DNA from 3 places in the Neobacillus sp. BF23-41 genome. Region 3 is predicted to be linked to each of the others. Evidence: riboswitches for the same ligand, from Rfam matches in the RefSeq annotation. Region 3 holds a riboswitch; each other region holds the start of a gene.
What was found. Region 3 has a riboswitch for S-adenosylmethionine ahead of AB7942_RS14490 (methionine ABC transporter ATP-binding protein). Riboswitches for the same ligand answer to the same signal wherever they lie in the genome.
Positions count from the first base shown of each region.

Region 1: another riboswitch for S-adenosylmethionine. It lies ahead of AB7942_RS08540 (methionine biosynthesis PLP-dependent protein); the one in region 3 lies ahead of AB7942_RS14490 (methionine ABC transporter ATP-binding protein).
Region 2: another riboswitch for S-adenosylmethionine. It lies ahead of mtnK (S-methyl-5-thioribose kinase); the one in region 3 lies ahead of AB7942_RS14490 (methionine ABC transporter ATP-binding protein).

Region 1 covers NZ_JBGBPR010000004.1:104,733-107,003, forward strand. The annotation lists gene AB7942_RS08535 (lasso peptide isopeptide bond-forming cyclase) at 1-456, opposite strand, end outside; SAM riboswitch class I at 857-971, shown strand; gene AB7942_RS08540 (methionine biosynthesis PLP-dependent protein) at 1,053-2,165, shown strand; gene metC (cystathionine beta-lyase) at 2,165-2,271, shown strand, end outside.
Region 2 covers NZ_JBGBPR010000001.1:366,152-368,422, reverse strand. The annotation lists gene mtnK (S-methyl-5-thioribose kinase) at 1-850, opposite strand, end outside; SAM riboswitch class I at 954-1,106, opposite strand; gene AB7942_RS01730 (carbon-nitrogen family hydrolase) at 1,175-1,960, opposite strand; gene AB7942_RS01725 (pyridoxal phosphate-dependent aminotransferase) at 2,079-2,271, shown strand, end outside.
Region 3 covers NZ_JBGBPR010000008.1:155,333-157,603, reverse strand. The annotation lists gene AB7942_RS14495 (methionine ABC transporter permease) at 1-533, opposite strand, end outside; gene AB7942_RS14490 (methionine ABC transporter ATP-binding protein) at 523-1,536, opposite strand; SAM riboswitch class I at 1,628-1,734, opposite strand; gene AB7942_RS14485 (ABC transporter permease) at 2,020-2,271, opposite strand, start outside.

The DNA of each region.
Region 1 (2,271 bases), on a different contig from region 3:
ATTGCGTAGAAAGTATAGGGTTCGAACTCCAGAGAAATCCCTCGCCCCAAAAAGTTTTCGTTTCCTCTCATCCCAAATCATAAAGGCAAAATCACCTACTAAATATTTCGGAGACTCTTCTCCCCATTTATGATAAGAAAGTAAGATTAGTTCACTATCAGTAATATCTTTTCTTTTCCTTTTATCAACTTGTAATCTCTCAAATAATTCGTCTCGATTATCAATAATAGCATCAGCAGTAATCGCTAACTTTCGTTCATGATCATAGTATGGAAGTTTTTCACCTACTGACTCAGGTGTAATCCATTGAGCATGGCAGCCAAGGAAGACTTTGTCACTATGACAGGTTTGAATATCATCAGCCGGATATTTTTCTAATTCTTTCATTATTCGATTTCCGTGCTCTAGATTGATAGGTTCATCATTTAAATGATAAATTCCGGCTATCGCGCTCATCTTTTCCTCCTGCCTGGCTACAAATTATTATTATCTATTATTTTAAGATTCTTTTATCAGTTCACTAAAAAGAACACCGAGCCCGTACTTAACTATAAGGAAATTCAATCGAATTTAAAGTCCCCTATTTATAGTATTATTTTAATAAAATGGTCTGAATCTAATTAGTTTTATAACTTATTACCTATATAATACTCTATATAAGTTCTTTATTACGAACATGTGATAAATTTATAATATATCCTCATACTATCAGTGTCAACTATTTTTCATAAAGAATGATTATATTTTAATGATCGGATATTTAACTCTAATTTCCTCATTATAATAAGGTTTTATAAAAAGTAATTGACACTCCCATGGAATTGTAGTAAATTTTATAAATAATCTAAATATTACTTTCTTATCAAGAGAGGTTGAGGGAATGGCCCGAAGACACCTCAGCAACCATCAATGGCTCGCTATTGAAAAGGTGCTAAGTCCTGCAAATTATTCTCTAATTTGCGAGATAAGAAGAATGACAAATGTGTAATCTGACAAAAGTCTTCTTCTTATAGAAGGCTTTTTTTATTTTTATAAAACAAGGAGAGTGCATTATGTACAAAATTGATACGAAACTTGCCCAAATTGGAAATCGTAGTGAAACAGCAACTGGCACCGTAAATCCGCCTGTATACTTCTCAACGGCATTCCGCCATGAGGGAATTGGCCAATCAACTGGGTTTGACTATACCCGAACAGGGAATCCTACGCGCCAGCTCTTAGAAAAAACAATTGCTGATTTAGAGTGCGGTGATCAAGGATTTGCCTGCAGCTCTGGTATGGCAGCAATTCTAACCATACTTGCTTTATTTCAATCTGGTGATGAATGGCTGGTAAGTGAGGATTTATACGGCGGTACCTACCGTTTATTAGAAAAAGGCTATCAAAAATGGGGCTTGAAAAGTCAATATGTTAATACCTGTTGTCCGGAAGAGATTGAAAAGAAAATTACGCCGCAAACAAAGGCCATCTTCCTTGAGACACCAACCAATCCGCTTATGCAGGAATCCGATATTGCCGCTGTTTCAAAGATTGCCAAGGAACATGGACTATTGCTAATTGTGGATAACACTTTCTATACTCCACTGTTACAACAGCCGATAATACTTGGTGCTGATATTGTTATCCATAGTGCGACGAAATACTTAGGTGGCCATAATGATGTTCTAGCCGGACTTATTGTCGCTAAAGGAAAAGAGCTTTGTGAAGCATTGGCATTCCATCATAATGGTGCTGGAGCAGTGCTGAGCCCATTCGATTCCTGGTTATTAATGCGTGGTATGAAAACTTTATCACTACGAATGGAACGACATGAAAAAAATGCAAAGAATATTGTCGAATTTCTATCCCAGCATGATGCTGTCACAGATGTTCTCTACCCAGGACGCGGCGGAATGGTTTCCTTTAGAATTAAGGACGAAGCATGGGTGAATCCATTTTTACAGAATTTAAATTTAATCAGTTTTGCAGAAAGCTTAGGTGGAACAGAAAGCTTCATTACTTATCCAGCAACGCAAACACATATGGATATCCCAGAAGAGATTCGCATTCAAGCAGGCGTTTGCAATCGTTTATTGCGTTTCTCCGTTGGACTTGAGGATTCACAAGACATCATTGAAGATTTGGAAAATGCTTTTGCCCGTGTTCAAGAAGGAGTGATTGCATAATGGCACACGAAGAATACACATTTGAAACCAGGCTCCTTCATAATAAGCACAAAATTGATCCTACAACAGGAGCGGTTAGTGTACCCATACAGCATGCATCGACCTT
Region 2 (2,271 bases), on a different contig from region 3:
AAAGATCACGTTGTTCAACATTTGCTATTACCTGAAAGAGAAGATTTGCAAATACTTGGCCGATATCAAATCCAGCTGGTCCGTAAAAAGCAAATTCAGGATCGATTACTTTTGTTTCATAATTATCGGCAAAAACACTTCCGGTATGAAGATCACCATGGAGGAGAACTTCAGCTTCTGTTAAAAAGCGTTTCTTCAAAATATTTACATGAAACTTTAGTTCTTCATCCTGCCAAAGCTCTTCGACTACAGGATGCAGTCCTTCCTCGAAATCGTTGGTTTCTGCATCAATAAAAGGATCGGTAAAGATTAAATCTTCAGTTATTTTGCAAAGCTCGGGATTGATAAACTGTTGTACATATTCCTTTTTTAAGGAAAGGCCTAATCCGTAATCGGAAGTGTAAAATAGTGTTTTTGCAAGATATTCACCTAGATGCTTTGAAATTAATGGATAGGTTTCTCCTTTGATAAAGCCAGTTCTTGCGATCGAAAGATGGGAAAGGTCCTCCATTACGGTTACAGCTAGGACATCATCTGTGAAAAAAACTTGGGGTACATAATCTGGAGCAATCTGTCCGAAAATTTTTAAGGCATCCGCTTCAATCTTTGCTCTTTTCAAAGTTAATGGCCAGCTTTCGCCAACTACCTTTGCATAAGGGAGAGCTTGTTTGATAATAACACTTTTTCCTTTTAATTTATCAACAATATGAAAGACTAGATTGAGATTCCCATCGCCAATCTCCTTGCAGGAAAGTTTTGCATGCTGGTCAAAAATTTTCAATTCAAGTGCCAGTTCAACTGCACTCCCGTTTGTTAAAGGCTGGTATGTTTTTTGTTTTAGTAGACTCATTATGGTTCCTCCTCGTTTTTGGGAGGCTTAATTATGCACGCAGGCACTAAAAAAGCCTCTTTCTCATCTGAAAGAGGCTGATAGACAATATTGTCTGTCTCACCTCTTATCTCTCAGAAAGATAATCCTTCTGTTGGAATTAGCACCGTGCCTTAAAGGGGGGATCCCCAGCGCAAAAAGCGCCCCATTTCAATGGGTTTCCGGTCGGTTGCTGGGCTTCAAAGGGCCAAATCCCTCAGCCAGCTCGTGATAAGAGAAAATCTATTTAACTGGTAAAAATCATATCAGTAACAAAGAGAAAGTGTCAATATTTTTTGAAAATTATTATTTATAGAATTCTGGTTTTCTATCCGTGAAAATAGGAATTTGCTTACGGACCTCCTTGACTAAGTCCATCTCAATTTCAGCCGATAGGATTTCTTCCTTCATTCCAGCCTCAGCAATGACCTCACCCCACGGGTCAATAATCATTGAGTGACCAGCAAAATGGTTTTTTGGGTCATTTCCAGAACGGTTACAGGCAATTACATAACATTGATTTTCAATTGCTCTGGCAATTAAAAGGGCCCTCCAGTGGGACAATCTGGGTGCAGGCCATTCGGCCACAACAAACAGTGCTTCTGCACCATCTGATGTGTGAGCGCGTATCCACTCTGGAAACCGGATATCATAACAGATCGACCCAGCAAACTGGTGATTATCAAGTTGGAAAAGTCCCTTCTCAGCGCCAGGCTCTAAGAAAACATGCTCATTCATGAGTTTAAAAAGATGTAGTTTACTATACTGGTGCACAAGCGTGCCATCTTTATTGATGATGAGGAGAGTATTTTTTACTCCTGTTTCTTCTCGGTTCGCAACTGAGCCGCCAACGAAATGAACCTGATTTTTTTGTGCTGCATTTCTCAGAAATTCAATCGTTTGTAGTGCTTTTGGGTCTGCAATTTCATTCAGGCGGGTCAAGTCATAACCCGTTGTCCATAGTTCTGGAAGGACAATGATATCGGGTTGTTCAATCAGTGCTTTTTCAATGAGTCTTTCGGCAGTTTGGTAGTTTTTATTGGGATTGCCAAAGACGATATCCATTTGCAGACATGAAATTTTTAATTTCACGAATCTTCACCTCGTTTGAAATTTCGGAATTTTTTCTTTACAAGCCATTATAAAAGTTATATCATTTGTGACTAGAAATTCATAATGATTCTTATAAATAATTAAGCAGGTGAGAATAATGAAGCAATTTCCACCATCAGAACTATTAACTAGTCTTCCGAAGCAATTTTTTGCTTCACTTGTTAAAAAAGTGGGTGAGTATATTTCACAAGGGTTTGATGTGATTAATTTAGGGCAAGGCAATCCCGATCAGCCAACGCCTTCTCATATTGTTAAAAAACTTCAAGATGCAGCAGTGAATCCATTAAATC
Region 3 (2,271 bases):
ATTCCACCGCCGCCAACGGTCCCTGCCATCGCCGAAAATCCAATTAAACTAATCAGTGTTAAGGTAATACCTGAGATAATTCCTGACCTTGCTTCAAGGAGCAGGACATCTTTAATAATCATTAACGGCGTAGCGCCGGCAGCTATCGCGGCTTCAATGACCCCTTTATCAATCTCCCTTAATGCATTCTCGACAATTCGGGCAAAAAAAGGAATCGAAGCTACAGAAAGCGAAACACTCGCAGCAGTTGGTCCAATTGTTGTACCTACTAGAAAATTGGTTAAGGGAATTAACGCCACCAATAAAATAATAAAAGGAATGGAGCGGACTAAATTAACAACAAAGCCCATGCAAAGTTGGATGACGCGATTTTGCAAAAACAAGCCTTTGTCGGTCACGTATAATAGAATCCCTACTGGCAAGCCAATGACTATCGCGATTACCAATGAGATGAGGATCATATAAATCGTTTGTAAAAATGCTGTATTTATATCAGGAATTAGTTCCAAAAGATGCTGAAAATCAAAGCCCATTACGTAACACCTCCACTTGCGCTGCCCGGTCTTCGATATACTGAAGTGCTGCTTTCACGTCTTCCTTTTGTCCCTTCAATTCCATGATAAAGATGCCAAGTGGCAATTCTTGAATATATTCAATCGATCCATGCAGGAAGTTCCCTTTTACGTTATATTGCTGGAGCATATCGGAAATAACGCCCTCTCCAGCGACTTTCCCCTTAAACATGACCTTGATAATCGGTCCTTCACAATTATTTAAAATGGTCTCCGGAACGTCAAAGGAAACAACACTGTCGATAAATTCTTTGGTCAGTTCTGCCTGAGGGTTGGCAAATATATCATATACCGCTCCCTCTTCAATGACCTTTCCTTCTTGCATAATCGCCATTCGATTACAAATTTCCTTGACAACATTCATCTCATGCGTGATTAAAACTATCGTAATATCGAGTTCTTTGTTAATTTTTTTCAATAAATTTAAGATCGATTTTGTCGTGGTTGGATCCAGGGCTGATGTTGCTTCATCACATAATAGTACCTTCGGATTATTAGCCAGCGCTCGTGCAATCCCTACCCGTTGTTTTTGTCCACCGCTCAGTTGGGAAGGATAAACATCCCTTTTATCTCCAAGACCGACCGTTGCAAGCAGTTCTTCCACCCGTTCTTTGATTTGGCTCTTTGGATAGTTGGCCGCTTTCAAGGAAAACACGATATTCTCAAACACCGTTTTTTGACTGATTAAATAAAAGTGTTGAAAAATCATCCCTATTTTTAATCGTGATAAGCGTAGATTCTCCCCCTTTAGTGAAGTAAGGTCAATACCATCAACAGTAATACTCCCTGATGTTGGTCGCTCCAACAGATTAATACAGCGCAAGAGCGAACTTTTTCCTGCACCTGAATAGCCGACAATTCCATAAATTCCGCCTCTTTGAACGGTTAACGAAACATCATCCACACCTTTTACCGTGCCATTTTTCGTATTGTAAACTTTCGAAAGATTCTGAATCTCAATCATACGATTACCTCTTTTTTAAAATGCAATATTTTGGATATAAAAAAATGCCCCTCTCAACTGAAAGGGACATCGAAATACAAGTGGATATTTCGACTTATCTTTCAGAATGATCGTCATTCTGCAGGAATTGGCACCTTCCCTGTAATGGGGGTTGCCGGACGTCATAGGGCCTAGTCCCTCAGTCGCTCTCGATAAGTTTCATCATTAAATTAAGATATTTAAGATATTACCAATCTATTTTAATCTTGTCAATCATCTGAAAATAGTATTCTAACATAATATGGATTTCCATTCCCATAAAATCAATCAAAATAGTTGGATTAACTATACTATACTCAACTATACTAGTCTATTCTATTTTTATTTTACCTGCATCTCATTCCGACCAGCCAAAAAAAAGACAAGAGCAACTTTGCCCTCATCCGACGTTTACACTTTTCCGCTTTATACATTAGCTGTGCGGAGGTCTGAACCACATATCTACTACACAAAAGTCTGTGTAGAATTATTTCTACTAAATCGATACACCGCAATCAAGAAAAACGCAGCGGCAAAGGCAAATAGAATCATGAAATTTAAATACAACCCGCTAAATTCATTTCCTTCCTGAAGCTTCGTTAACGTATCCAATGTCCAGCGCTGCGGCAGGAAATTAGCAATTTTCTGTAACGATTTCGGCATCACTTCCACCGGCCAGAAGCAGCCGGAAAGCATGACGGTCGGAGTGATAATTAA